One region of the Streptacidiphilus sp. BW17 genome, then DNA from elsewhere that is predicted to be linked to it. Evidence: riboswitches for the same ligand, from Rfam matches in the RefSeq annotation. Region 1 holds a riboswitch; the other holds the start of a gene.
The links. A riboswitch is a leader RNA that binds a small molecule or an ion and turns the genes downstream of it on or off. The one in region 1 is predicted to bind S-adenosylmethionine.

Region 1 (14,780 bases):
GAACTCCCCTATTACTGGCCCTTTCACGGTCCGCACACCGCGAACCGGGCCGGGTCCGAGACGCTGCGGGCTGCAGGCGCCGGGCTCGACCGACGCTGAATGTATCCACTCCGATGCCCTGAGCGACAGAGCATTCGACCGAGAATTCTGGGACCGCATTAAGAGACATAACGCGCAATGTCCGGCAAAGGGGAGCAATTCGGGCCGGACATACCAGGGCGCTTCCGACATATCGCCGGACGATAAAGAATCGGTCAACCGTCTCGCAGGACGGGACAAGCGCGGTACAGGAGCACTCTACTCCTCTTAAACCGCTGGAAATGACAGAGCCGGAGCCACCCCGGTGCGAGGTGCTCCGACTCGTCGGTACGACTGAGGCGATCCCGTCGGATCCCGTCGGCTCTCAGCAGCCGCCGGCGACCGCGGGGATGATCGAGACGCCCGCGCCGTCCGGCGTGGCCGTCTCCAGGCCCTCGGCGAAGCGCACGTCGTCCTCGTTGACGTAGACGTTGACGAAGCGGCGCAGCTTGCCGCTGTCGTCCAGGAGGCGGGCGGAGATGCCCGTGTGGTTGGCCTCCAGATCCTTGATCACCTCGGCCAGGGTGGAGCCCTCGACCGTCACCTCGGCCTTGCCGTCGGTGTAGGTGCGCAGGATGGTGGGGATGCGGACGGTGACGCTCATGCGAGGCCTGCCTCTCGGAACGAGTCAAGGGTGGGGCGGATGACGGCGGTCGGGCGGGCGGCGTCCGCCACGGCCTCCAGGGTCTTCAGGCCGTCGCCGGTGTTGAGCACGACGGTCTCGGCGGCCGGGTCCAGCAGACCGTTCTCGATCAGCTTGCGCAGCACGCCGACGGTGACGCCACCCGCCGTCTCGGCGAAGATGCCCTCGGTGCGGGCCAGCAGCCGGATCGCGTCGACCACCTGCTCGTCGTTGACGTCCTCCACCGCACCACCGGTGCGGCGGACGATGTCGAGCACGTAGATGCCGTCGGCCGGGTTGCCGATGGCCAGCGACTTGGCGATGGTGTCCGGCTTCTGCGGGCGGACCACGTCGTGCCCGGCCTTGAAGGCCGCGGAGACCGGGGAGCAGCCCTCGGCCTGGGCGCCGAAGATCTTGTAGGGCTTGTCCTCGACCAGGCCGAGGGCGATCAGCTCCTTGAGGCCCTTGTCGATCTTCGTCAGCTGCGAACCGGACGCGATCGGGATGACCAGCTGGTCCGGGATCCGCCAGCCGAGCTGCTCGCAGATCTCGTAGGCCAGCGTCTTGGAGCCCTCGCCGTAGTACGGACGCAGGTTGACGTTGACGAAGCCCCAGCCCTCGCCGATCGGGTCGCCGATCAGCTCGGAGCAGAAGCGGTTCACATCGTCGTAGTTGCCGTTGATGCCGACGACGTCGCCGCCGTAGATCGCGGCCATGACGACCTTGCCCGCCTCCAGGTCGTGCGGGATGAAGACACAGGCACGCAGACCGGTGCGGGCGGCGGCGGCCGTCACGGCGCCGGCCAGGTTGCCGGTGGAGGAGCAGGAGAGCGTGGTGAAGCCGAAGGTGCGGGCGGCCTCGACGGCGATGGCCACGACCCGGTCCTTGAAGGAGTGGGTCGGGTTGCCGGAGTCGTCCTTGACGTACAGGGAGCCGGTGACGCCGAGCTCACGGGCCAGGTTGTTCGCCTTGACCAGCTTGGTCAGGCCCGGGTTCAGGCTCGGGCGCTCCGCGACGTCCGGGGAGACCGGCAGCAGCGGGGCGTAGCGCCAGATGTTGTTCGGGCCGTTCTCGATCTGCTTGCGCAGGCCCTCCGGGTCCCCGGCGGGAAGCTCGTAGGCGACCTCGAGCGGGCCGAAACACTCGGCGCAGGCGAAGTCGGGGGCGAGGGGGGTTCGTGCGCCGCACTCGCGACAGGAAAGGGCGACGGCGGGGCCGAAGGCGTCGGCGGCGATACTGCTGGAAAGGGCCATGATGGCGAGAACCTCTTCTCTCCTCATCTTCCCCGGGGCGCGTCTCGCCACGGGACGGAATTGGCACCTTCCCGACCGGGGGGCCGCAGCGCGCGTGGGCTGCGGGCAACCTGGCAGGGGGGTTGCCGGGACTTCAACGGGCCGTTCCCTCAGTCCCTCTGGATGAGCGCTATGGCGTCGCACGTCCGAGCGCGGCGCATTTGTCCGGAGGCGGACCCCAATGTGCGGTCGGCTCGCCTCGTCCTCAAGACTGTAACCGAAGGCCCACCCAGCGCTCAGTGCCGTCCGAGACGCGAGACGACCGCGGCGCCCGGAGCGGGCGGCGAAGAGTTCGGGAGAGCCTTGCGGTAACGAGTGTCCTCAGGAGTGCCCGAGGAGCGTCGAGGAGAGGGAGTCCCGTGCTGGACCAGGTCGAGGAATGGCTGCGCCGCCGTTCGTGGAGCGCGGCCGACCGGCCCCTGCCCGACCTGCTGGCCGCCAAGCGGCACAGCGGGGCGACGGTCAGCGTGGTGCTGCCCGCGCTCGACGAGGAGGAGACCGTCGGCGAGATCGTCACCGCGATCCGCCGGGACCTGGTCGAGGCGGTGCCGCTGGTCGACGAGCTGGTCGTGGTCGACTCCGGCTCGGTCGACCGGACCGCGCACGAGGCCGAGGCCGCGGGGGCGCGGGTGATCCATCGCGACGACATCCTGCCCCGGCTGCCCGCGGGCCCGGGCAAGGGCGAGGTGCTGTGGCGGTCGCTGCTGGTCACCGAGGGCGACATCGTCTGCTTCGTCGACTCGGACCTGCGCGCCTTCGACTCCACCTTCGTCTCCGGGATCATCGGCCCGCTGCTGACCGATCCGGAGGTCTCGCTGGTCAAGGCGATGTACGACCGGCCCTTCGACACCGAGGCCGGCTCCATACCCGCGGGCGGCGGCCGGGTCACCGAGCTCGTCGCCCGCCCGCTGCTCAACCTGCACTGGCCGCTGCTGGCCGGCTTCGTCCAGCCGCTCGGCGGCGAGTACGCGGCACGCCGCTCGCTGCTGGAGCAGCTCCCCTTCCCGACCGGCTACGGCGTCGAACTGGGCCTGCTCGTCGACGCGTTGGAGCTGGTCGGGCTGGACGCGCTGGGCCAGGTCGACGTCGGCGTGCGGCACCACCGGCACCAGGACGCGCAGGCCCTCGGCCGGATGGCGGCGACGATCTACCGCACGGCGCTGGACCGGCTCAAGGCGCCGGAGGAGCTGGTCGCGCCGTCCGGCTCGGACACCCCGCAGCTGGTCCAGTTCACCCGGACGCCGAACGGGTTCACGCCGAGCAGCACCGAGGTGACGCTGGTGGAAAGGCCCCCGGTCGCGAGCGTGCCGGAGTACCGCGAGCGCGCTGCGGCAGGCCGGTCCGCAGGTTTGCCCGCACCCGTCCTAGGCAAGGGTGACTGACATGGCTCCAACGACTACCCCCGGTTCCGGCTCCGCACATGGCTCCGCAGGCTCCGCCCCTCGACGCACCGCACCGATCGTCCTGGCCTCGAACCGCGGCCCGGTCTCGTTCTCGGTCGAGGACGACGGGACGCTGACCCCGCGCAGAGGCGGCGGCGGGCTGGTCTCCGGCCTGTCCGCGATCGGCACCGAGCAGGAGAGCGTCTGGGTCTGCGCGGCGCTGTCGGAGGGCGACCGGGCGGCAGCCCGGCAGGGCCTGACCGACCCCGACGTGCACATGCTGGACATAGACCCCGGCACCTTCACCCGGGCGTACAACGGCATCGCCAACTCGACCCTCTGGTTCGTCCACCACCTCCTCTACGACACGCCGACCAAGCCCGTCTTCGGCGCGAGCTTCCGCCGCGAGTGGGCCTCCTACGAGGCGTACAACCGCGCCTTTGCTGACGCGCTGGCGGCCTGCGCGGAGCCCGGTGCGGCGGTACTGGTCCAGGACTACCACCTGTCACTGACACCGCGGCTGCTGCGCGAGCTCCGTCCCGACGTGCGGATCGGCCACTTCTCGCACACGCCCTGGGCTCCGCCGGACTACTACCGGCTGCTGCCGGACGACGTCGGCGCCGACGTGCTGCGCGGCATCCTGGGCGCGGACCGGGCAGGCTTTCTGACGGAGCGTTGGGCGCGGTCCTTCGCGGCCTGCTGCGAGGCGGTGCTGGGCGCGGAGGTGGCGGATCTCCCGGCGGACTCCGACGGGCTGCTGGCCGTCACCCACGAGGGCCGGACCACCGTCCTCGGCGTGCACCCGCTGGGCGCGGACGCGGGCTTCCTCCGCGAGCGCGCCCACCGCTCCGACGTGGACGCCCGCTTGGCCACGCTGCGCGAGCAGGTCGGCGACCGTCGGACCGTCGTCCGGGTGGACCGCACCGAGCTGAGCAAGAACATCGTCCGCGGCCTGCTCGCCTACCAGCACCTGCTGCGCACCCGGCCGGAGTGGATCGACCGGGTCGTCCACATCGCCTTCGCCTACCCCTCCCGCCACGACCTGCCGGAGTACCGCGAGTACACGGCGGCGGTGCTGCGGACCGCGCAGGAGATCAACGACGAGTTCGGCACGCCGAGTTGGCAGCCGGTGATCCTGCACGTCAACGACGACTTCCCGCGTTCGCTGGCCGCCTACCGGCTGGCGGACGTCGCGTTGGTCAACCCGATCAGGGACGGCATGAACCTGGTCGCCAAGGAGATCCCGGTCGTCTCGGACCGGGGCGTGGCGCTGGTGCTCTCCCGCGAGGCCGGAGCCTTCGCGGAGCTGGGCGAGGACGCGATCACGGTCAACCCGTACGACGTCATCGCCACGGCGGACGCGCTCGCCGCGGCGCTGGTGATGCCGGAGGAGGAACGCGCCTCCCGCAGCAAGCGCCTGGCCGAGGCCGGCACGGCACTGCCGCCCACGGAATGGTTTCTGCAGCAGCTGCACGCCCTGACGGGCGGTCGTTAGCACCGTTATGGTCGTAGCCATGGGCATTCCCGAGCCGAGCACCCCCGCCGGAGCAGCCGGGCTCGCCGCGCTGCTCGCCACGCCCCGTCGCGCCGTCGTCGCCCTCGACTTCGACGGGACGTTGGCGCCGATCGTCGCCGATCCCGACCAGGCGCGCGCGCACCCGGACGCCGTCCCCGCGCTGACGCGCCTCGCACCGCTGGTCGACGCGATCGTGGTGGTCACCGGCAGACCGGCGGGCGTCGCCGTCCGGCACGGCGGCTTCGCCGGGGTCACCGGGCTGGAGAACCTGACCGTGCTCGGCCACTACGGCGCGGAGCGCTGGGACGCGCGGTCCGGCGAGGTGCACGCCCCCGCGGTACACCCGGGCATCGCGGCCGTCCGCGCCGAACTGCCCGGTTTCCTGGACTCCGAGGGCGCCTGGCAGGGCATCTGGATCGAGGACAAGGGCCGCGCCGTCGCCGTCCACACCCGCCGTGCCGACGACCCGGAGGCGGCCTTCGCGGCGCTCGACGCACCGCTGCGCGGCCTGGCGGCCCGGCACGGGCTGGTGGTCGAGCCGGGCCGGATGGTGCTGGAGCTGCGTCCACCGGGCGTGGACAAGGGCGTCGCGCTGACCGACTTCCTCACCGAGCGACGGGCCGGATCCGTCCTCTACGCGGGCGACGACCTGGGCGACATCGCGGCGTTCGACGCCGTGGAGAAGCTGCGTGCCGGCGGCCTGCCCGGCGTCCTCGCCTACAGCGCACCGACGACGGGCGAACCGCCGCTGGCGGCGATCGCGGACCGGGCGGACTTGGTCGTGCCGGGCCCGGCGGGCGTTACCGCCCTGCTCGCCGCCCTGGCGGACACGCTTGCCGAGCAGTAACGACTCGAGTCGTAAGGGCTCAGCGACGCTGCCGCTTCTGCTCCCGGATCCGGCGCAGGCGGTTGACCAGCACCGGGTCGAAGGCGAGTGCGGCCTCGCGGTCCAGCAGTGAGTTGAGCAGTTGGGTGTAGCGGGTGGGTGAGTACCCGAGCTCCTCGCGGATCGCGGCGTCCTTGGCGCCGCGGCTCCGCCAGGCGCGCGCCTCGAAGCGCAGCAGTGCCCGATCGTGCTCGTCCAGCTCGTCGCCCACTGCCTGCCACCCTCCCCACCGCGTCTCTGTCGTGCCGCAGCCCAGCCTTGTCCCGGCCGTCCGCCGGGTCGGGACGACCATACGACTTGTCATTCTGCCGGTTACCTCTGACGCAGGTTGCTCCTCCCCCGGGCCACCCACGCGGGCTACGGTCGGCGGCATGACCAGTTTCGCCGTGCACATCGCCGACACCGAGCTTGAGCCGGACCCGCTCGACCCCAGCCAGATCGTCTCCGGCACCCCGGAGGTGTCCGGCAAGGTGCTGTGGGAGTCCGAGGACGGCAGGCAGCTCCGCGGCATCTGGCAGATCACCCCGGGCGTCGTCACCGACACCGAGGCCAACGAGCTCTTCGTGGTCGTCTCCGGCCGCGCCACCATCGCGGTCACGGGCGGCCCGACCTTCGACGTCGGCCCGGGCGACGCCTGCGTCCTGCGCGAGGGCGACGAGACCACCTGGACCGTGCACGAGACGCTGCGCAAGGCGTACCACATCACCCTGCCGTAGCTGACACTCCGTCAGGAGACGGGAGAGGGGGCGGCCGCGCACCACGCGCGACCGCCCCCTCTGCGTTGTTACGGCTACTTCACCGCGCCCGCCGTCAGGCCGGAGGCGACCTTGCCCTCGATCAGGGCGAACAGGATGATCACCGGGATGGTGGCGATCACCGAACCGGCGAAGAGGTGCTGCCAGTCCACGTTGTACTCGCCGACGAAGTTGGAGATCTTGACGGTCAGCGTGCGCGGGCCGCTCTGGGTGGTCAGGGTGAGCGCGACGATGAACTCGTTCCATGCCGCGATGAAGGTGAAGATCAGCGCCGTGACGATGCCGGGCGCGGCCAGCGGCATGATGACGCGGAACATCGCGCCGATCCGGCTGCAGCCGTCGACGATCGCGGCCTCCTCGATCTCCTTGGGGATCGCGCTGAAGTAGGCGTTCAGGATCCACACCGCGAAGGCCATGTTGAAGCCCGCGTTGACCAGGATCAGCGACCAGATCGAGTCGATCATGTTGAACTGGACGAACTGCTGGTAGATGCCGACGATCATCGCGGTCGGCTGGAACATCTGCGTGATCAGCACCAGCAGCAGGAAGATCCACTTGCCGCGGAAGTTGCGCCGGGCGGTGTAGTACGCGGCCGGGATCGCGACCAGCAGCACCAGCACCGTCGCCCCGCCCGCGATCTCCAGGCTGGTGGCGAGGCTGCTGCCGAGGCCGGTGGACCAGATGTTGAGGAAGCTGGCCAGCGTCGGATGGGACGGCAGTAGGTTGCGGTCGTGGAGTTCGCTGCCCGGACGGACCGCGGTGACGACCATCTCGATGTAGGGCAGCAGGAAGAAGAGCCCGATCAGGTACGCGCCGCCGGCCAGGCAGACGGTGCGCAGCTTCGGCAACCGGCGCGGGGTGCCGGACTTGTTCGCCCTGCGCGCCGCGGAGGCCGGGGCGGGGGCGGTAACGGTCGTCATGTCAGTCCTCCGCGGAGTTCCACTTGGACGCCCGCAGGAAGAGCAGGACGATCACGATGATGAAGCCGAAGTTGACCACCGACATCGCCGCTGCCTCGCCGATGCTGGTCTGCTGGGTGTTGAACATGAACAACGTGGAGGTGGAGGTCTCGTTGCCGGGGCCGCCGCCCGTCATCTCGTAGATGATCGGGAAGGAGTTGAAGACGTTCATGATGTTGATCAGCGCGGCCACCAGCAGCGCCGGACGCAGCAGCGGCAGCGTGATCGACCAGTAGGTGCGCACCACCCCCGCGCCGTCGAGGCGGGCTGCCTCGTAGACGTCGTCCGGGATCGCCTGCAGGCCCGCCAGCAGCGCGTAGGTGGTGAACGGCACCGAGACGAAGACCGCGACGAAGATCTCCCAGCTGAACCCCGCGGTCTGACTGGCAAGCCAGTTGACGCTGTTGTAGTTCTTCATGAAGCCCAGGTCGTGCAGCAGCACCAGGATGGTGCCGTTGCTCGGGTTGAGCATCCACTTGAAGACGATGGAGGTCATCACCACCGAGGCGGCCCACGGCGCGATCAGCGCCCAGCGGGCGACCCGGCGGCCCGGGAACTCCTTGTTGAACATCTGGGCGACACCCAGCGAGATCAGGACGGTCAGCGCGACCACCGTGACGACCCAGATACCGGTGCGGATCAGCACGCCGGGCAGGTCCTGCTCGGCGAAGAGCCGGGAGAAGTTCGACCAGTCCGCACTGCCCTGGTCGAAGCCCATGGAGTCGTACTTCTGACGTGAGGTCAGGAACATCGAGACCACCGGCCAGATCACCACGAAGAGGATCAGCGCGGTGGCCGGGGCGATCCACGGCAGGGGCGCCAGCGCCCGCAGCACGCGGCGGCCCGCGCCACGCCTGGGGCCGGAGGGCCGGGGGCGGTCATCGCTCCCGGGTGCCGACTCCAGCAGGCCGGCCTGGGCCTGGGTCGATTGCGTCATGGTCTGCTCCATGGCATACGCGCCGACGGGCCGGTCGGTGGGGTGCACCCACCGACCGGCCGCCGACAGTGCGGACTACCGGATTTCGGGACTTCCGGGGCTTACAGGCTTACGGGGCTTGCAGGGTTAAGGCGGGCTTGCCGACTTACGGGGCCTGCCGGGCTTACTGGTTGCTGGTCGCGAAGGTCTGCAGGCCGTTCAGGACCGAGGCCGCGTTGTCGGAGGCGGCGGTGCCCAGGGTCTGCTTGAGCTTGGCCAGCACCGTGTTCCAGTTGGTGTTGGACGGGTAGACCACCGAGTTCGGGACGTTCTTGAGGAAGCCCGCCGCGACCGGGTCCTCGCCGGACAGTGTCGCGGACGCCGAGGTGGTGGCCGGGAGCAGGTCGTACTCCTTGTCGAAGGAGATCTGGTTGGCGTCCGAGTAGACGAAGTCCAGGAACTCCTTGATCTGCGCGGCGTGCCCGCCCTGCTTGAACGCGACGACGTCGTCGTGCACGCCCAGGGTCTGCGTCAGCGGGGCGGTCTTGCCGGGCATCGGGACCACGCCGTAGTCGGACGTGGTCAGCTTGCCGGTCTTGACGATGTCCGGGAGCATCGCGCCGGAGCCGCCGACCATGCCGACCTGGCCGGCCGAGAAGGCGTCCCACATCTGCTGGCGGTTGGTGCTCGCCGGGCCGGGCTCGGTGTCGCCAGCCTTGACCAGCTGGTTCAGGAACTGGAAGGTCTGGATGTTGGCCGCGGAGTTGATGTCGTACTTGCCGGAGGAGTCGACGTAGCCGCCGCCGTTGCCCAGCATCCACAGGTAGGACTCGCCCTGGGCCTCCTCGGTGCCCAGCGGCAGGCCGTAGCCGATGTCGCCGCCGCCCAGGGCCTTGATCTTGGCGGCGTCGTTCTGGATGTCGGCCCAGGTCTGCGGCGGGGCGGCGATCTTCGCGGCGGCGAAGAGCTTCTTGTTGTAGAAGAGGCCGCGGGCGCTGGTGGTGAACGGGGCGCCGTAGGCGACGCCGTCGGTGCCGTCCTCCTGCTTGGCGAAGACCGGGATCAGGTTGCTGATCGTGCTGGAGGACATCACGTCGCTCAGCGGGTAGAGCAGGCCGTCGGCCGCGAACTGCTGCGGCGCGTCTCCCTCGAGGATGTCCGGGTACTGCTTGTCCTGGATCATCGTGGCCACCTGGGCCCAGTTGGTCCACGCGATGGTCTGCACATGGACGGTGATGTCCGGGTGAGACTTGTGAAAGGCAGCCGCGAGGTTCTGCCAGTACGACTGGGTGCTGTTGGAGGTGCCGGCGGTGCCGTAGTCGGCGGCGAGCAGGTTGATGGTGGTCGAGCCACCGGAAGAACCCGAGCCGCCCGAGGAGGAGCTGCATGCCGACAGCGCCATGACCCCGGCGACACCGATTGCTGAGAGGGCGAGCAAACGACGCTTCAAGAAAACCTACCGCCTTCGCAGATGCGGACCCGGTCCCTGCCGGGGTCGATTGTCAGTCCAGGTCCGGCAGTTGGGAGGCCGGCGGAGGTGGGGGGCACCGCCGGCCAGCCCGGGCTGGGCTGCCGCCGTCCCGGTGTGACGGCCAGTCTGGTCACGAGCCGCGCAAGAGGTCTACACCATTTACCGAAAAGCTGGGGTTCGTTGCACCCTGCGCAACGGCAATTCGGAGCATCACCACGCAAAGCCACCGATTTGCCGGGGATGGAGGGCCACAATCGACTGGACCACTTGGTCTAGACCATAGGCTCGGGCGGAGTTTCCGGGGATTGCCACCGACGGATCCACACCGACCACGTGACCGCCGGGCGGTAGAAGCGGCCCAATCAGGCTCATTCTTCGTAAAAGCCTCGGTACATTGGCCATGGACCAGACCAATCTGCAAACTGGACTAGACCTCTGTGTGGTCCAGGAGGGAGACTGTCGCGTCGTGAAGCACGTCATCGCTCTCGATGTCGGCGGGACCGGCATGAAGGCCGCGCTGGTCGCCCCCGACGGCACCCTGCTCCATGAGGCGCGCCGCCCCACCGGACGCGAGCACGGCACACCCGCCGTCGTGTCCGCGATCCTCGACTTCGCCGCCGAACTGCGCGACGAGGGCAGGCGGCGGTTCGGCGAGACCGCCGCCGCGGCCGGCGTCGTGGTGCCCGGCACCATCGACGAGGCGGAGGGGGTCGCCGTCTTCTCCGCCAACCTCGGCTGGCGCGACCTACCGATGCGCAAGCTGCTCGGCGAGCGGCTCGGCATCCCCATCGCGCTCGGGCACGACGTCCGCACCGGAGCCCTGGCCGAGGGACGGCTCGGCGCCGGGCGCGGCGTCTCCCGCTTCTTCTTCATCGCGCTCGGCACCGGCATCGCAGGTGGCATCGGCATCGACGGCCGGATCGAGTCCGGGGCCCACGGCAACGGCGGCGAGATCGGCCATGTCGTGGTCCGGCCCGGCGGGCTCGCCTGCGCCTGCGGCGCACACGGCTGCCTGGAGACGGTCGCCTCGGCCGGGGCGGTCTCCCGCGCCTGGGCCGCGGCATCCGGCAACCCCGGTGCCACGGCCGCCGACTGCGCCACCTCGGTCGCGGCGGGCGACCCGCGCGCCGTCACCGTCTGGACCGACGCGCTGTCCGCGCTCGCCGACGGCATCGTGATGGCGCACAGCCTGCTCGACACCGGGACCGTCATCATCGGCGGCGGCCTCGCCGAGGCCGGTGACACCCTGTTCGCACCACTCCGCGTCGCGGTCACCGAACGCCTCTCGTTCCAGGTGCCGCCCGCGCTCGTACCGGCGATGCTCAAAGACACCGCCGCTTGCCTGGGCGCAGGACTCCTCGCCTGGGATCTGCTCTCACTGGAGGTGACCGCGTGACCGACGCGGAGCGCACTGTGCTGGCCGGGGCCAGGCTCGTCCTGCCCACCGGCGTCGTCGAGAACGGGAAGATCGCCGTGGAGAACGGGCGGATCACCGAGATCGCGGCTCCGGTCACTCCCCCGGACGGCACAGCTCCCGCCCTCGACCTCACCGGTCTCACCGTGGTCCCGGGCTTCGTCGACATGCACGTCCACGGCGGCGGCGGCGCCTCCTACCACTCCGGTACCGCCGAACAGATCATCAAGGCCGCGCACACCCACCTCGCCCACGGCACCACCACGACCGTGGCCTCGACCGTCACCGGCGAGATCGACGACCTGTGCCGCCAGGCCGGGCTGCTGAGCGAGCTGGTCGAGGACGGCGTGCTGGCCGGGATCCACTTCGAGGGCCCGTTCATCTCGACCAACCGCTGCGGCGCGCACGACCCCGATCTGCTGCGCGACCCCGACCCGGCGGTGGTCCGCAAGCTGCTCGACGCCTCCCGGGGCGCGGCGAGGATGATGACGCTGGCGCCCGAGCTGGGCGGCGGCATCGAGTCGATCCGACTGCTCGCCGAGCGCGGCGTCATCGCCGCCATCGGCCACACCGACGCCAGCTACGACGCCACCCTGGCGGGCGTCGAGGCGGGCGCCACGGTGGCCACGCACCTGTTCAACGCCATGCCCGCGCTGGGCCATCGCACGCCCGGCCCGATCGTGGCGCTGCTGGAGGACGAGCGGGTCACCGTCGAGCTGATCGGCGACGGCGTCCACCTGCACCCCTCCATCGTCGACCTCGCCTTCCGCGGCGCGGGGGCGGAGCGGGTGGCGCTGGTCACCGACGCGATGGACGCGGCCGGGTTCGGCGACGGCGACTACATGCTCGGCCCGCTGGCCGTGAAGGTCCGCGAGGGCGTGGCCCGGCTCGCCGAGGGCGGCTCGATCGCGGGTTCGACGCTGACCCTGGACGTGGCGCTCAAGCGCGCGGTGACGGTCAACGGCCTGCCGCTCGAAACGGTCAGCCGGATGCTCTCGCTCAACCCGGCACGGCAGTTGGGGCTGGACGACCGGATCGGCTCGCTGGAGGTCGGCAAGCGCGCGGACCTGGTGGTGCTGGACGAGCAGTACGAGGTGGTCGCGGTCATGCGCGACGGTGCCTGGGCAGTGGGCGCGGAGAAGCTCACCGCCCGTGTTCCGGTGGCACGCTGACGGACCGCCAAACACGTCTCGGCCCGCACCCCTTGGGGCGCGGGCCGAGACACGTTCGCTGTCACTGCGTCAGCTTCAGCTCCAGGGGCTGGTGTTGCCGGGGGTGATGGCCACCTGGTCGATGTCGACGACCGGCTGACCGTTCTCGCCCTGGAGGGTGATGGTGACCTGACCGGCCGGCAGCTGCGGCGTGGAGTAGGTGCGGTACCAGGCCTGGGTCGGGTCGCTGCTGCGGCTCCAGTTGCTGAACTGGCCGTCACGCGACTTCTGGCCGTTGACCAGTATCGCCACCTTGGCGTCCGGACCCGGGTTGTTGTAGCGGGTCCAGATGTAGTAGCTACCCGCCGAGGGGATGTTGACGGTCCAGGTGATGGTCTGGCCCGAACCGCTCAGCGGCACCGACGCGCCACCCGCTGCCTTGGCTCCGGCCGGGGTGGTGACGGGCGCGGTGCCGGCCAGCTTCATGGTGGCGGCGTCCGCCGGGCCGAGGTTCGACGAGACCGACGGCGAGGACGAGGCGGAGGCGCTGCTGCTGCCCGCCGTGGTCGTCGGCGAGTTGCTGCTGCCGGAGCCCGCGTTGGTGTTGCCGCCGTTGCTGCTGAACACCGCGAACCCGATGCCGATGACGACGGCCACCACGACCGCGACCGCACCCAGCATCACGCCGCGGCTGCTGCCGCCGCCCGCACCGCGGGAACCGGCCCGGCCGCCGCCTGCCGGCGGCCCGCCGGGAGCCGAGCCCTGCTGCGGGACGCCGCCCTGGTAGCCGCCGTAGGCCTGGGTCTGCTGGGCGCCGTAGCCGCCCTGCTGCCCGTAGGACGACTGCTGCCCGTATCCGGACTGGCCGTACTGGGTGCGACCGCCGACCTGGGTGGCCTGCTGGTACGAGGTGCGGGGCACGCCGGGCATCGGCTGCGTGGGCGCGGGGCCCTCCGCGCCACCGTCGGCGTCACCCTCCGCCCGGTACAGGTACGCGAACGGGTCGTCGTCCTCGGGCACGCCGTTGTTCTCGGCTGTCATCGAGTTCTTCTCCCGAGTCGTGATACGTGGATGTTCCGTGATGTTCGGCTTCGCGCCCGGAGTACCGCACCGAAGGCACGCGTATCCACCGCACACTACCCCGACTGGGTGACGCGACGGAAAGAGCGACGTGGCCGGAACGGTGGACGTCACCCCGCCGTCGCCCGGTTCCGCAGAACCGCCACCTGCGGTGGAACAGGCGGTGGAAACAACAGCGGAACAACGGTCGGACGGCAGTGGGACGGCGGCGGGGCAGCTGGGAAACAGCCGCCGTGATCAGCCCGCGCGGCGGTGGGAGCGGCCTCCGCCACCCGCCCGCGCGCGCTTCTCCAGGTACATCAGTTCGTCGGCTGTGTGCAGTACCTCGTCGATGCTCATCCCGCAACCGGCCCAGCCGACGCCGATGCTCACGCCGACACGCAGGGTGCGGTTCTCCCACCGTATGGGCGGGGTCACCGCGACCCGGAGCCGGTCGGCCAGGTCCTTGGCGCGCTCGCGGTCCAGACCGTCGGCGAGGACGACGAACTCGTCACCGCCGAGCCGGGCCACCGTGTCGCCCTCGCGGACGGCGGCCTGCAGCCGTCGGGCCACCTCGATCAGGGTGGCGTCGCCCGCGTTGTGGCCGTGGCGGTCGTTGATCCCCTTGAAGCCGTTCAGGTCGCAGAACAGCACGGCGAGACCGCGGCCGTTGCGCCCGTCCGGCTCGGCGCCGCCCTCGTCCGGCGGGACGGCGTGGACGTGGTCGTACCCGCCGCCGTCGAAGCCGCCCGCGTCAGCGGCCGCGGGGTGGCCGTGGGCGTGGCCGTCGCCCTCCTCCTCGGCGAGCAGGTCGGCGAGCGCCGGACGCCTGGGACGACCCGCGTACTCCTGGGCGTCGGTGCACGGACCGTCGACGCGGGGGCCGTCACCCTGGGGGTCCGGACCGCCCAGGTCACCCCGAGGATCCAGGCCGCCCATGTCGCTCCGGGGGTCCAGGCCGCCCATACCGCCGTCGTACCCGCCGAAGCTGCCGAGCCCGCCGGGACTGTGGGCGGCGGGCTCGAGACTGTCGTGCGGATGGTCGCAGAGGCGCATCTGCAGCCGGGCCCGGAGCTCGGCGGCGTTGGGCAGGCCGGTGAGCGCGTCGTGGCTGGCCCGGTGGGCCAGGGCCAGCTCGTGGCGCTTGCGGTCCTCGATGTCCTCGACGTGCGTGAGCAGGTACATCGCGCCCTCGACCGGGTCGGAGACGACGGAGTTGCGCAGGTTGACCCAGAACCAGCCGCCGTCGCGCCGGGCCAGCCGCACCTCGGCGCGGCCG
Region 2 (14,780 bases), on a different contig from region 1:
CCCCTCGCGCGCCGCGCGCCGGGAGGCCTCCAGCGCCGTCTCCAGCTCGGCCACGCGGTGCTTGAGCCGGCGCACCTCGCTGTCCTGCGCCCCCCGCTCGGTGGCCCCGGTCGCGCGCAGCGCCTCCAGCTCGGCCACCGCCTTGCGGGTGGCGGCCTCGGCGCGCTTGGTGTCGGCGGCCAGCGAACGCAACTGACGGCGCAGGCTGTCGCCGTCCTTCCGGGCCACGTCCAGGTCGGCCTTGGCCCGCTCGGCTTCGGTACGGGCGGCGGCGCGCAGGGCGACGAGCTCGTCCTGGAGCTTCTCGGCCAGCCGGGCCGACTCCGCTGCGGCGCCCTCGTGTTCGGCGCGCTCGACCTCCTCGCCGACGCCCTCCACGATCCGGGTCCAGCCCGCGGTGCGCAGCAGGTACGCGGCGGCGGCCACGTCCTGCGGGTCGGCGGCAGCCGGGACGGTACCGGCCTCCAGCGCGGCGACCAGGTCCGGCTGGCCCTGCCGGAGCCGCTCGGCGATCCGGGAGCGGAACAGCGAGTCGGTCTCCAGTGCGGCGGCGATCGCGGTGGCCCCGCGCTTGACGCGGGCTTCGCGGGTGAACTTCCCGTAGGGACGCAGCCGGATCGGCAGGTCGCCCGCCGCGAGGCCGCCGAGCGCGTCGGCGGCGATGCCGACCACCCGGCGCCGCACGCCCTCCGGCAGCGGGCGCGCAAGCGCCTCGCCGCCCTCGGGCAGCGCGGGGTCACCGCCCTCCGCGGGCGTCGACGCCTGGTCTGGCTGCTCCACCTGATCCGCTCCGATCCGCTCCGGGGGACGTACCGCCCGGACCGCTATTCTCCCCGCCGACGCCCCCCGCCTGTCGCTCCGCCACGTCCGCCGTGTCCCCGGCCCGTCTCGGGGTCGCCCCCGACGGCGGACTACTTCTGACGTGCGGCCTGCTCGGCGGCCTCGGCCTCGGCGCCGGGGCGGTCCACCAGCTCGATCTGGTCGACGGCGTCGCACCAGCGGCAGCGCACCGACTCGACGGTCTCGCTGAGCACCTCGCGCTCCTCGACGGTGGGGTCCCCGGCCAGGTCCAGATGGACGAACTCGACGACCCGTGAGGAGCGGGTGACGTCGAAGCGGGTCAGGTTGCCGCACAGGGTGCAGCGCCAGCGGGTTCCCTCGGTGGGAAGCGGGACGGCCATGGCGAGATCCTCTCGTCGGCGGGCAGCGTCAGCGAGCTGTCCGGTAAACCCTATGGCCTGGGCGCTGCCCTCGGGCACGGTCCCCCACAGGCCTCCACGAACGGGTGTCAGATTCGTCCGGAGAAGGAATGCTTTGTCCATGGTGACCATGGCGACCCCGGCGGATCCGGCACCCCCGGCGGCTCCGACGACTGCTGACGGCGTTCCCCGACCGGTGCCGTTCGTCCCGGTCGCGACCTACGGACTGATCGCGCTCTGCGTCCTGGTCTTCGTGGTCGGCCCGGTCTCCGGCCTCGACCCCCTCTACGGCTCGGGCACGCTCCGGGCCTGTGCCGAGACCGCGTACTACCACCGCTGGGGCGTGGTCCCGGCCGAGCTGCTCCACAACGCGGTGCTCCGACTGCACCTCTCACACCGGTGCCCGACCGACACCGGCCTGCCCAAGGTCCCGGCACTCTCGGTGCTCACCGCCATGTTCGTCCACGGCGGCTGGCTGCACCTGGCGGGCAACATGCTCTTCCTCTTCGTCTTCGGCGCGATGGTGGAGGAGCGGATCGGCCCGGTGGCCTTTCTCCTCTTCTATGTGGCACTCGGTTATCTGGCCACCTACGGCTACGCCCTCTTCGAGGCGGGCAGCCCGGGCGCGACGCAGACCCTGGTCGGTGCGTCGGGCGCGATCGCGGGCGTACTCGGGGCATACCTCTGTCTCTATCCCCGGGCACGGATCACCAGTCTGATCCCCTTGCTGCTCTTCCTGCCGCTCCGGTTCCCCGCCTGGCTGGTGCTGGGCTTCTGGTTCCTGGTGCAGTGGCTCTCCATCCGCGCCACCGACCCGTCCGTCCCGGGCGTAGCCTACGCCGCCCACCTGATCGGCTTCGCCGGCGGCTTCGCCTTCGCCTGGCTGCTGTGGCGTCGCGGCGGGCGGCGCAGCGGGCAGCGGGGAGGCCGACGCGGTCGCGGGGTCGCGCGTCCGGCCGCAGCACTAGCATGTGAGAGCCCGCATCCCGCGCGACAGGAGACTCCGTGATCACCGCCATTGTCCTCATCAAGGCCAGCGTCGACCGGATCCCGGAGATCGCGGAGAGCATCGCGGCGCTGGACAACGTCACCGAGGTCTACTCGGTCACCGGCGGCTGGGACCTGATCGCCGTCGTGCGGGTGCGCGCGCACGAGGAGCTGGCCGACGTGATCCCCGGTCAGGTCAACAAGGTTCCGGGCGTCGCGCACACCGAGACGCACGTGGCGTTCCGCACCTACTCCTCCCACGACCTGGACGCGGCCTTCGCCATCGGGCTCGACGACTGAGCCGCGCCCCGTCTCCCGTACCGTTCAGCCGCGACGGGTGTCCGGCACGCAGCGACCGCCCTCGGTGCGGTAGGACCACTGCGCCCCGTCGGTCACCAACTCCCGTACGGCGTGCAGGAACCGGTCCACGTGCTCGACCGGCGTGCCGGCGCCGAAGCTGACCCGGATCGCGTTCAGACTGCGCTCCCCCGGCAGGGACGCCTCCGGCGCGCCGCACTGGGAGGGAGCGGCTTCCTCGCCCCCGAGAAGCGTCCGCACCAGCGGGTGCGCGCAGAACAGACCGTCGCGCACGCCGATCCCGTACTCGGCGGAGAGCGCGGCGGCGAAGTGCGAGCTGTTCCAGCCCTGCACCACGAAGGAGAGCACGCCCACGCGCGGGTGGTCCTCCCCGAAGAGCGTCAGCACCCGTACCTGCGGCACCTCCGCGAGGCCCGCCCGCAGCCGGTCGATCAGCTGCTGCTCGCGCTCCTGAAGCGCGTCGAACCCGATCTCGGTCAGCGCCCGGCAGGCCGAGGCGACGGCGTAGGCACCGATCACGTTCGGCGAGCCCGCCTCGTGCCGGGCCGGGCCCTGGTGCCACTCGACGGCGACGGAACCGTCCACCTCCCGCGCCACGGTACGGCTCGCGCCGCCGCCCGCGAGGTACGGCTGCGCGTCGTCGAGCCAGTCGGCACGTCCCGCCAACACCCCTGCGCCGAACGGCGCGTAGAGCTTGTGCCCGGAGAAGGCCACCCAGTCCACGTCCAGCTCGCGCACCGAGACCCGATGGTGCGGCGCCAACTGCGCGGCGTCCAGCACGATGCGCGCACCGTAGGCGTGCGCGGTGGCAGCCAGCTCCCGGACCGGCCAGATCTCCCCCGTCACGTTGGACGCGCCCGTGACGCACACCAGCTTCGGTCCCCCGCCTGCGGCGCGCAGCGCCTCGTCCAGCGCGGCCACGGCCTGCTCCGGCGAGCGCGGCGCGCGGAGGTAGGTGACCTCCAGGCCACGTCCCGGCCAGGGCAGCAGCGAGGCGTGGTGCTCGGTCTCGAAGGCGAAGACGCGGGTCCCGGCGGGCAGCGCGCCGGCCAGCAGGTTGAGCGAGTCGGTGGTGGCCCGGGTGAAGACGACCTGGTCGCCCTCACGCAGGTCGAGGAAGTCCGTGACCGTCGCCCGGCTCTGCTCGAACAGGTCCGTGGACAGCTGCGAGAGGTACCCCGCGCCCCGGTGGACGCTGCCGTAGTACGGCGCGTACGCGGCGACGTCGTCCCAGACCCGCTGGAGCGCGGGCGCGCTGGCGGCGTAGTCGAGCGCGGCGTAGGTGACCTTCTCGCCGGAGACCAGCGGGACCTCGACGTCCCGGCCGAGGACCTCGAGCGGAGCGCAAACAGTCACATGCTCAGAAATAGTGACATTACGGGCGACGACAGACATGGCGGTACCTCCGGAAGTTGCACATGGGTATGCGAACGAACCCCGGGCTACGGGGCAGGGAACGGAGAGTTGGAGGCGCTGAGAGCCTCTACCGCATTCGCTTCGACACGAGAACACTCCTCGGGAGATCCGCGCTTGCCTGGCGGCGTTCTCGCCACAGGCCTGGTCGTCACCCGGAGGCACCCCACCACGGTTGGAGGGTTGCCGGACAGCGAGCCGGGGCTTCAGCGGCTGACGCCGCGTGCTATCACTCGTGACCTGTCAGGGAGTATGGCAGATGTTCACTCCGTGGGCGAAGCGCGTTTCAGATAATGGGACGCTGCACTGTCCAGGGGCGCGGCGGAGCCGCACTTCAGCAGAGCCCCGCGCCCCTGGAGGTACCGCAACTACCCCTTCGAGGTCGCGTTGGCCCACTCGGCCAGCTTGCGCTCCGCCGCGCCCGAGTCGATCGACTCGGCGGTCCGCTCCATCGCGGAGCGCATCTGCTCCACGAACGGCGCGGTGGAACCGCCCTGCTCCAGCGCCACCAGCGCCGACGCGCTGTTCAGCACCACCGCGTCCCGGACGGGGCTCCGCTCGCCCGCCAGCACCCGTCGGGCGACCTCCGCGTTGAAGGACGCGTCCGCGCCGCGCAGCGCCTCGATCGGGGCCAGGGAGATGCCGACCTCACGCGGGTCGAAGACGAACTGCTCGACCTCGCCTTCCCTCACCCGCCACACGGTCGAGGTCGTGGTGATGGTCAGCTCGTCCAAGCCGTCGTCGCCGCGGAAGACCAGCGACGAGTTGCCCCGGCGCGCCAGCACGCCGGCGATCAGACCGGCCATGCGCCGGTCGAAGCAGCCGACCGCGTTCGCGCCCACCCGGGCCGGATTGGTCAGCGGGCCGAGCAGGTTGAAGAAGGTGGGGACGCGCAGCTCCGCGCGCGCCGTCGCGGCATGCCGCATGGAGGGGTGAAAGACCGGCGCCGGACAGTAGGTGATGCCCGTCTCCACCGCGACCTCCGCCACCCGACGCGGCGTCAGGGCGAGGTTGACGCCCAGCTTCTCCAGCACGTCCGTCGCGCCGCTCGCGCTGGACGCGGCCCGGTTGCCGTGCTTGGCGACCCGCGCGCCCGCGCCCGCCGCGACGATCGCGGACATGGTGGAGATGTTGACGGTCTTGGCCCGGTCGCCGCCGGTACCGACGATGTCGACGGCGGGGCCGGGGACCTCGATCACCGTGGCGTGCGCGTACATCGCCTCGACCAGACCGGTGATCTCCTCCACCGTCTCGCCCTTGGCGCGCATCGCGACCATGAAGCCGGCCACCTGGGCCGGGGTCGCCTCGCCGGAGAAGATCTGGTCCATCGCCCAGGCGGTGTCCGCCGCGGAGAGGTCCTCGCCCGACAACAGCGGCATCAGGACGTCCGGCCAGGTGCGCACCCGCGCGGGGTCGTCGCCGCCGAACGCAGGATTGGAGTGCACCATGGCTGTCGCCTCTCGAAGGCCGGGTTCTGATCTGCCAGACCGGCCCAGCCTATCGAGCGGCACACCCTGCAAGACGCAAGATCTCACGCGGCGAGACGTACGTTCTCAGCCTGGCCCGCAGCTCACCGCGTCGGCGCCTCAGCCCGTCAACGCCTCAGCCCGTCAACGCCTCAGCTTGCCAGCGCCTCAGCTCGCCAGCGACGGACGGTGCCCGGGGCGCAGCAGCGCGCACGCCGTCTCCACCAGCGCGACCGGGTCGACCGGCGCCGGGACCGCCGCGTCGGCGTGGCTCCAGGTGGCGAGCCAGGAGTCCTGCGGACGGCCGATCAGCACCAGCACCGGCGGGCACTGGTAGATCTCCTCCTTCAGCTGGCGGCACAGGCCCATGCCGCCCAGCGGCACCGCCTCGCCGTCCAGCACCAGCAGGTCGACCCGCTTGGCGCCCTTGCTGTGCGCGTCCATCGCAGCCACGACCGCCGGCGCGGTGGCGCACTCGAAGTAGGCGAGCTCCGGCAGCTCCGCGTCCGGCCGCTTGCCGAGCGCCAGGCGCACCTGCTCACGGGTGTTCCGGTCGTCGCTGTAGACAAGGATGTTCAGTGCCATCGCTCGTACTCCCCCTCGGGTGTCATCGACGCGAGTGTGAATCGACGTGAGTGTGATCGGGGCCACTGCGGGGTGCTCGCTCCGGATGCTACTCGTGTCCCGCACGCCACAACACCGGGTGAACACAACACCGGGACAACGACGGTCTCCCCCGTAACGTGACGGCCGAGGCGTCGTCTTCCGCCGGACTCGGCCCGGACAGCCCCATCCCCTTCACTACTTCGAGGGACACCACGGCCCGTCGCGCAAGCGCGACACGCGCCGAATGGGCAGGCCATTCGAGGGAGAACAGGAAGATCGGCGAGGTCGGAGGGTACGTCACACCCCGGACACACCGAGGATGACCCCCCGGCGTTAGTGCGGAATAAGGGACCGACATAATGTCGGTCGTGGCGACAGCAACTGCAGTAGAAACCGGGCACGCACACGGTTCGGTCAACCGGCCGAACCTCACCAGCGTCGGAACCATCGTCTGGCTGAGTTCCGAGCTGATGTTCTTCGCGGCCCTCTTCGCGATGTACTTCACGCTTCGTTCGGTGACGGGTACCGCCTTCTGGCACTCGCAGAACCAGGCGTTGAACGTTCCCTTCTCCGCAACGAACACCACGATCCTGGTGCTCTCCTCGTTCACCTGCCAGATGGGTGTCTTCGCCGCCGAGCGCGGCGACGTGAAGAAGCTCCGGGCCTGGTTCATCGTGACCTTCATCATGGGCTCGATGTTCATCGGCGGTCAGATCTACGAGTACACGGAGCTGGTCAAGCACGACGGCCTTTCGCTGTCGTCCTCCCCCTACGGCTCGGTGTTCTACCTCACCACCGGCTTCCACGGGATGCACGTGACGGGTGGTCTGATCGCGTTCCTGCTGGTGCTCGGGCGCACCTATGCGGCCAAGCGCTTCACGCATGAGCAGGCGACCGCGGCCATCGTCGTGTCGTACTACTGGCACTTCGTCGACGTGGTCTGGATCGGCCTCTTCGCGACCATCTATCTGATCAAGTAGCAGGGCCGGACCGTCCTGACGGTCTACCGGACTCCAAGACGCTCCAGATCCTCACACCGGGGTTAATCCGTGAAAAAGCTCTCCGCACGACGGCGCCACCCGCTGGCAGCGCTCGTCGTCCTCATCTTCGCGCTGGCGTTCACCGGGGGGCTGTATGCCGCGCTCGCGCCGACGAGCAGCGCATCGGCCGACGCCAGCCAGTCCCTCCAGGTCGAGGAGGGCAAGCGGCTGTACCAGGTCGGCTGTGCCAGCTGCCACGGTCTGGAAGGACAAGGCACCAAGGACGGACCCTCCCTGGTGGGCGTCGGCCAGGCGGCCGTCGACTTCCAGGTCGGCACCGGCCGTATGCCCGCGCAGCAGCCCGGCCCCCAGGTGCCCGCGAAGAAGGTCATCTACAACCAGGCTCAGATCGACCAGCTCGCCGCTTTCGTCGGCACGCTGGGCGCGGGCCCGGCGATCCCCTCCGCCGACCAGTACACCGGTGGTGACGTCGCGGCAGGTGGCGAACTGTTCCGCACCAACTGCGCGCAGTGCCACAACTTCGCGGGCGCCGGTGGCGCACTGAGCGAGGGCAAGTACGCACCGCCGCTGGCGGGCGTCAGCGACAAGCACATCTACGAGGCCATGCTGACCGGCCCGCAGAACATGCCCCTCTTCCCTGACTCCACGATGCCGGAGCAGCAGAAGAAGGACATCGTCGCCTACGTCACCCACGCGACGAACAGCAACTCCAACCCGAGCTACGGCGGTATGACGCTGGGCTCCATCGGTCCGGTTTCCGAGGGTCTCTTCGGCTGGATCTTCGCGCTGGGCGCCCTGATCGGCGTGGCGATCTGGGTCGCTGCCCGCACCCCCAAGGCCAAGAAGTCATGACGAGCCAGGACAACATGTCTGAAGAACACCTGCCGGAGGCCTCGCACGGCCAGGGCGGCGAACCCGTCGTAGGACCTGACGGTTACTTCGCCGACCCGGGCCTGCCGCCCCACGAGCACCGCCGCACCGACATCGACGAGAAGGCCGCCCGCCGTGCGGAGCGCCAGGTCGCGATGTGGTTCATGCTGTCGATGGTGGCCACCGTGGCCTTCATCGCCAGCTATGTCATCTTCAAGCCGGGGCCGACGCACCACGTCTACATCTGGCCCATCGGCAACGTGGCCCCGCTGAACTTCGCCCTCGGCGTCTCGCTGGGCGTGTCGCTGTTCGCCATCGGCGCCGGCGCGGTCCACTGGGCCCGCACGCTGATGTCGGACGAGGAGCACATCTCCGAGCGTCACCCGATCGAGGCCACCCCGGCGGTCCGCGAGCAGGTCTTCTCGGACTTCCGCCAGGGCTCCAAGGAGTCGGGCTTCGGCCGTCGCAAGCTGATCCGCAACACGATGATCGGCGCCATGGCGATGGTCCCGCTCTCCGCGGTCGTGCTCTTCCGCGACCTGGGCCCGCTGCCGGAGAACAAGCTGGAGACCACCGGCTGGAAGGCCGGGATGCTCCTGAAGAACATGAACACCGGTGAACCGATCCAGGCCTCCGACGTCCAGGTCGGTTCGCTGACCTTCGCGATGCCGTCCGACCTCTCGGAGACGGACGACGACTTCCAGGAGCGCATCGCCAAGGACGCGCTGATGCTGGTTCGCATGCAGCCGTCCGACATCAAGGACAAGAAGTCGGCGTCCATGGGTTACCAGGGCGTGCTGGCCTTCTCCAAGATCTGCACCCACGTCGGTTGCCCGATCAGCCTCTACGAGCAGCAGACGCACCACGTCCTCTGCCCGTGCCACCAGTCGACGTTCGACCTGTCGGACGGCGCCCGCGTCATCTTCGGCCCGGCCGGTCACCCGCTGCCGCAGCTGCAGATCGGGATCGACACGACTGGCAACCTCGAGGCCCTCAACGGCTTCACCGCCCCCGTCGGCCCCGGCTTCTGGGAGCGCAGCGAATGAGTACCCACGCACACGAGGACTCCCACGTGGAGCAGATCGGCCACAGCGAGGCCGGCGTCGAGCAGAAGCACCTCGGCGAGAAGGCTGCAGACTGGGCGGACGGCCGCCTCGGCATCTACAACCTGGCCAAGTCCAACCTGCGGAAGATCTTCCCGGACCACTGGTCCTTCATGCTCGGTGAGATCTGCCTCTACAGCTTCATCATCATCATCCTGACCGGCGTCTACCTGACGCTGTTCTTCCAGCCCAGCATGGCCGAGGTCGTCTACCACGGCTCGTACGTGCCGCTGCAGGGCATCAAGATGTCCGCGGCGTACGAGTCGGCGCTGGACATCAGCTTCGACGTGCGCGGCGGTCTGCTGATCCGTCAGATCCACCACTGGGCGGCGATCGTCTTTGTCGCGGCCATGCTGGTGCACATGATGCGCGTCTTCTTCACCGGCGCGTTCCGCAAGCCGCGTGAGATCAACTGGCTGTTCGGCTTCCTGCTGCTCTTCCTGGGCATGTTCGACGGCTTCATGGGCTACTCGCTCCCGGACGACCTGCTGTCCGGTACGGGTATCCGCTTCATGGAGGGCGCGATCCTGTCGGTGCCGATCGTCGGCTCCTACCTGGCGATGTTCCTGTACGGGGGTCAGTTCCCGGGCAACGACATCATCCCGCGCTTCTTCACGATCCACGTGCTGCTGATCCCGGGCATCATGCTGGGCCTGCTGGTGGCCCACCTGATCCTGGTCTTCTACCACAAGCACACCCAGTTCGCGGGCCCCGGCCGCACCGAGAAGAACGTCGTCGGCATGCCGCTGATGCCGGTCTACATGGCCAAGGCCGGTGGCTTCTTCTTCCTGGTCTTCGGTGTCATCGCGTTCGTCTCGGCGATCGCCTCGGTCAACCCGATCTGGGCGTACGGTCCCTACCGCCCCGACCAGGTGTCCACCGACGCCCAGCCGGACTGGTACATGGGCTTCTCCGAGGGCCTGATCCGCATCATGCCGGGCTGGGAGATCCGGGCCTGGGGTCACACCCTGGTGCTGGGCGTCTTCATCCCGCTCGTGGTCTTCGGTCTGATGTTCGTCGTCATCGCGCTCTACCCCTTCATCGAGGGTTGGATCACCGGTGACAAGCGCGAGCACCACATCCTCGACCGCCCGCGCAACGCCCCGGTCCGCACCGGTCTGGGCGTCGCGTGGATCGTGGAGTACATCATCCTGCTGGTCGGCGGCGGCAACGACCTGTTCGCCACCCACCTGCACCTGTCGATCGACTCGATCACCTGGGCCTGCCGCATCCTGTTCTTCGTCGGCCCGGTCATCGCGTTCATCGTGACGAAGCGTTGGTGCATGGGTCTGCAGCGCGCGGACCGGGACAAGATCCTGCACGGTCGCGAGACCGGCACGATCAAGCGCCTGCCCCACGGTGAGTTCATCGAGGTCCACGCGCAGCTGCCGCAGGACGAGCTGTTCCGCCTCACCGCCCACGAGCAGAACGCCCCGGCCGAGCTGCCCCCGGCGGTCGACGAGAACGGCGTCAAGCGCAAGGTCGGTCGCGTCGCCAAGCTCCGCGCGAAGCTCTCCGACGGCTACTTCGGCCCGCAGAGCCAGATCGCGAAGCCGACGGCCGAGGAGCACGCCGAGCTCACCAGCGGCCACGGCCACCACTAAGCGCGCAGCGCACCTGCAGTAAGCCGCCGCCACAGCGGTAGGGCCCCCTCCCGAAGTCGGGAGGGGGCCCTTGCTGTTGCCGCCACGAGCGGGCAGACCACCTCCGCACCGGGTGGTTACTCGCGCAGTTCCCCGCGCCCCTGAGGCACCTGCAACTCCAGGTCCGTTCCTATCCTCCGGATGAACCCCTCCCAGCGGGCGACGAACTCCGGGTCGTGGGGGGAGAGTCCGGTCGCCATCCGGGTGATCTGCGGCAGCAGCGCCGGGTAGCTCGCCAGGGCGAAGCAGAGCAGGCGGAAGAGGGCCGGGTCCAGCTCCGGGTCGATCAGACCCGCTTCCTGGCGGCGTGTCACCTCCGCGATCTGCGCGCGGATGACCGGCTCGCGCTCGTCCTCCTTCGGAATCGTGCGGTCCCCGTACGCCAGCGCCTCGCGTTGGAGGTACGCGAGCCAGGCCGTGTCGGCCGACTCGTGCTCGCGGTAGTGGAAGGCGAGGAACTCGCCCAGCCGTTCCGGTGCCTGCTCAGTGCGGGTGAGCCGCTGGCCGCGGACGCGGCTGAGCAACTCGTCGAAGAACGACTGGCCGACCCGGCCGCCGGTGGCGAGGAACATCGACCAGGCGAAGCCGCCCGCCCAGCCCGGAAGGCGCTCGATCAGCGCGTTCGCAGGCTGTCCCGGGCTGACCGGCAGCCGGTGGACCAGCAGGGCCGCGCCCAGCAGCAGCGCCGCGCTGATCGGCATCAGCTCGCCGAACGCCGTGGTGTACGCCGCGCCCGGCGGCTGCGTACCGACGAGGCTGAAGAAGAGCAGCCCGAAGAGCGCGACGCCCAGCACGTTCGCCGTCTGCATCGACGTCGTGACGATGCCCGACGCGCCGCCCGCGTCCTGCGGTGGCACGCCGGAGAGAATGGTGCCGACCAGCGGGCTCATGCCGAAACCCTGGCCGATGCCGGTCAGCAGCATGGTGGGTGCCAGTGACCAGACCGTCAGCGAGCTCCCGGCGACCGCCGCCGTCGCGGCCGTGCCGAACAGACCCAGCGCCGCCAGCACGTAGCCGGCGCCGAGGACGTGGCGCCCCAGCATCGGGACCAGTCGGGGCGCCACCAGCGAGGCGGCGAAGAACCCCACCGCGCTCGGCGTGTAGACCAGCGCCGACTTCAGCGGAGAGAAGCCGAGCCCCGTCTGCAGGTAGACGGCGAGGGTGAAGAGGAACCCCGCGTAGGACATCATGAACAGGATCGCGATCGGCACGCCGCCGGCGAATCCCCTGTTCCGGAAGAGGTCCAGCCGTACCAGCGGCTGCCCGCCACGGGACGCGACGCCGCGCTCGAACCGCAGGAAGACCCAGCCCACCGGCAGCGACGCGACCAGCAGCAGCACCAGCCAGAGCGGCCACCCCTCATCCCTGCCCAGCAACAGCGGCACGCTGACCAGCAGCAGCAGCGCCGTCACCAGGCCGGCGCCGCCGAGGTCCAGCCGCGTCCGCGACTCGCTCCGGTCGTCCGGCAGCCACACCACGGCGGCCACCGCCGCGAGGATCCCTACGGGTACATTGACCAGGAAGACCGGCCGCCAGGTCCACCCGAACAGGTTCAGCGCCAGCAGCGCGCCCCCGATCAGCTGACCGGCGATCGACGCGATCCCGATCACCGCGCCGAAGACGCCCAGCGCCCTGCCGCGTTCGGCGCCCGTGTAGGTGGTCTGGATGATGGCCAGCACCTGCGGGTAGAGCATCGCCCCGCCGACGCCCTGCAACACCCGGGCCAGCACCAGCACCGGGATGTCCGGTGCCGCCCCGCACAGTGCCGAGGCGGCCGTGAAGACCAGCAACCCCAGCACGAACATTCGTTTGCGGCCCAGGATGTCCCCGAGCCGCCCGCCCGTCACCAGCAGCGACGCATAGGCGATGGTGTATCCGGAGACCACCAGTTCCACCGCGCCGAACCCCGCGTCGAGTCCGGAACGGATGGACGGGATCGCCACATTGACGATGGCGACGTCCAGGATCGCCATGAACGTTCCGACCAGCACGATCGGCAGCGTCAACCGTCTGCCGAGTTCTCTGCCTGCCACGCACCCCTCCCTCGATCACTCCCCTGATCACGCAGCACCCCATTGTGGAGGGGGCGCTCCGTGTTCGCAGGAGTTTTCGAAGGAGGGGTGCGTGGCCTCAGGTGTTCTGCCTCAGGTGCCCGGCCGGAGGTAACCCGCCGTCAGCGCGCCTGCGCCGCCCTGCCGCGTCGCGTCACCGCCCGCTGCGCCGGAGCCCGAAACGGACGCCGTCGTCGACGCCGTGGTCGACGCCGTCGTGGACGCCGTCGTGGACGCGGTGGTGGTGGAGGCCGTGGTGGAGGCCGTGGTCGTGGACGCCGTGGTCGTGGACGTCGAGGAGCTCGCCGCCGCGAGGTCCGCCGCCGTCACCGGCGCGGTGCGGACCGGGCCGCCGAGCGCGGTGCCCTGCTGCCACGCGGACCAGCTGAGGTTCCAGTCGCCGAAGCCGTTGCCGAACGGCTCCATCTGGTGGCCCGCGCTGTTGATCACCTGGACCAGGTCCCCCCGCCGGAAGGCGTTGTAGAACCACTCGGCGTTGCCGGTGCTCATGCCCGTGCAGCCGTGGCTGACGTTGGCGACGCCCTGGGAGCCGACCGACCAGGGCGCGGCGTGCACGAACTCGCCGCTCCAGGTGACCCGGGTGTCCCAGTAGACGTCCAGGTGGTAGGCGTTGGAGCTGTCCGCGGCGATGCCGACGGTCGAGGAGTTCATGAAGACCTCCTGCGACTGCTCCAGGACCACCTTGATGCCGTTGCGGGTGGAGAAGCCGGGCTTTCCGGTGGTCACCGGGATGCTGCGGATCTCCTGGCCGTTCTTGTAGACCGTCAGGTAGTCGCTGGCGGCGTCGGTGACCGCGAGCATCCGGTCCCCGGTGCGGAAGGCCACGGAGGCCGGAGCGCCCCCGTAGAGGCCGTTCTGGACGCGTGCGCCGCCGAGGTCGAAGGCGGCCGCGATCGTCGCGTGCGCCGGCCAGTAGGACTGCGGACGGAAATGCAGCGTCTTGTCGTCCACCCAGTACCAGCCGCCGACCACCTGTGGCGTGGAACGCACGGTCAGCGCCCGCTCCACGATCTTCCGCGCAGCCGGGTCGTGCACCGGCGCGCTGAGCGCGACGGCGATGGGTTCCCCGACGCCGTACACCGCGTGGTCGCCCGGGGTCATCGTCGCGGTGAGCAGCGCGGAGGAGTTGAGGGTGGTGAAGTCCCGCTGGACGCTGCCGCGTCCGTCGCCGTTCGCGGCGGTCACGTGGACCGTGTAGTGCGTAGCGATCGCCAGCGGGCCGCTGGAGCGCCAGGAGCGGCCGTCCGCGGCCAGCGTGCCCGCCACATGGCGGCCGTTGTCGGCGACGACGGTGACGTCGGTCAGCCGGCCGCCGTTCCTCGCGGTGATGACGACGGGCAGGTTCGGGTCGACGCCCGTCCTGCCGTCGGCCGTCGGGGAGACCTGGACCAGCGTGGCCGCGTCCACCTGGGCCGGCGGCTCGACTCCTCCCCCGCTGCAGGCCGTCAGGACCAGCGGGGTCGCCAGCACCGCGCCGGTGAGCAGACTGCGCACCCATACCGACTTCGCGGACTTCATGCGGTACCACCCTCTTCCAGATTTCGACGCTCCGTCACATCGTAGGAAATCAGGACATTTTCCACCGCTCCGCTGACCCACCGGAGTGGTCCGGGTAACACGAAGGGCCGAACACTCCGCCCGAAGGCGGGGTGTTCGGCCCTTGCATCACGCTCTGCCGGACGAACCGTCAGCGGTGTTGCCCCACGTGGGTCACTGCGTCTGGTTCTCGCCGCGGTAGTACTCGAAGCTCCAACCCCAGATGCCCATGAGGATCACCGGCATGGCGAACATCATCAGCCACCAGCCGAAGATGACGCCCAGGAAGGCCAGCGTGCCGCCGAGGCCCAGGGCCAGCGGCTGCCAGCTGTGCGGGCTGAAGAAGCCCTGCACACCCGCGTCGTCCGAGACCTCGGCCTGCGGGTTGTCGCTCGCGCCCGTGTCCACGCGGTTGGCGGTGAACAGCAGATAGAAGGCGATGAACGAACCCAGGCCGAAGGCCAGGAAGAGGCAGGTGGTGCCGGTCGGGTCCTTGGACCAGATGCCGTACCAGATCGCCATGCCCAGAACGAAGACCGCGAAGCCGGCGAAGATCTTGCCCTGTT

Region 2: another riboswitch for S-adenosylmethionine. It lies ahead of ABH940_RS03135 (aminotransferase class V-fold PLP-dependent enzyme); the one in region 1 lies ahead of thrC (threonine synthase).

The regions. Positions count from the first base shown of each region.
Region 1 covers NZ_JBGCCR010000019.1:119,977-134,756, forward strand. Annotated here, with positions in the region: gene ABH940_RS23060 (MoaD/ThiS family protein) at 404-682, opposite strand; gene thrC (threonine synthase) at 679-1,953, opposite strand; SAM riboswitch class I at 1,974-2,122, opposite strand; gene ABH940_RS23070 (glucosyl-3-phosphoglycerate synthase) at 2,352-3,374, shown strand; gene ABH940_RS23075 (trehalose-6-phosphate synthase) at 3,376-4,869, shown strand; gene otsB (trehalose-phosphatase) at 4,889-5,737, shown strand; gene ABH940_RS23085 (DUF3263 domain-containing protein) at 5,757-5,987, opposite strand; gene ABH940_RS23090 (cupin domain-containing protein) at 6,148-6,492, shown strand; gene ABH940_RS23095 (carbohydrate ABC transporter permease) at 6,567-7,451, opposite strand; gene ABH940_RS23100 (carbohydrate ABC transporter permease) at 7,453-8,427, opposite strand; gene ABH940_RS23105 (extracellular solute-binding protein) at 8,591-9,856, opposite strand; gene ABH940_RS23110 (ROK family protein) at 10,344-11,273, shown strand; gene nagA (N-acetylglucosamine-6-phosphate deacetylase) at 11,270-12,463, shown strand; gene ABH940_RS23120 (CBM35 domain-containing protein) at 12,539-13,483, opposite strand; gene ABH940_RS23125 (diguanylate cyclase domain-containing protein) at 13,760-14,780, opposite strand, start outside.
Region 2 covers NZ_JBGCCR010000002.1:228,834-243,613, forward strand. Annotated here, with positions in the region: gene ABH940_RS03115 (NYN domain-containing protein) at 1-780, opposite strand, end outside; gene ABH940_RS03120 (hypothetical protein) at 912-1,181, opposite strand; gene ABH940_RS03125 (rhomboid family intramembrane serine protease) at 1,330-2,208, shown strand; gene ABH940_RS03130 (Lrp/AsnC family transcriptional regulator) at 2,205-2,486, shown strand; gene ABH940_RS03135 (aminotransferase class V-fold PLP-dependent enzyme) at 2,511-3,899, opposite strand; SAM riboswitch class IV at 4,026-4,158, opposite strand; gene trpD (anthranilate phosphoribosyltransferase) at 4,286-5,365, opposite strand; gene ABH940_RS03145 (hypothetical protein) at 5,552-5,968, opposite strand; gene ABH940_RS03150 (heme-copper oxidase subunit III) at 6,349-6,969, shown strand; gene ABH940_RS03155 (c-type cytochrome) at 7,039-7,842, shown strand; gene ABH940_RS03160 (Rieske 2Fe-2S domain-containing protein) at 7,839-8,906, shown strand; gene ABH940_RS03165 (cytochrome bc complex cytochrome b subunit) at 8,903-10,567, shown strand; gene ABH940_RS03170 (MFS transporter) at 10,684-12,639, opposite strand; gene ABH940_RS03175 (Ig-like domain-containing protein) at 12,751-14,196, opposite strand; gene ABH940_RS03180 (cytochrome c oxidase subunit 4) at 14,389-14,780, opposite strand, start outside.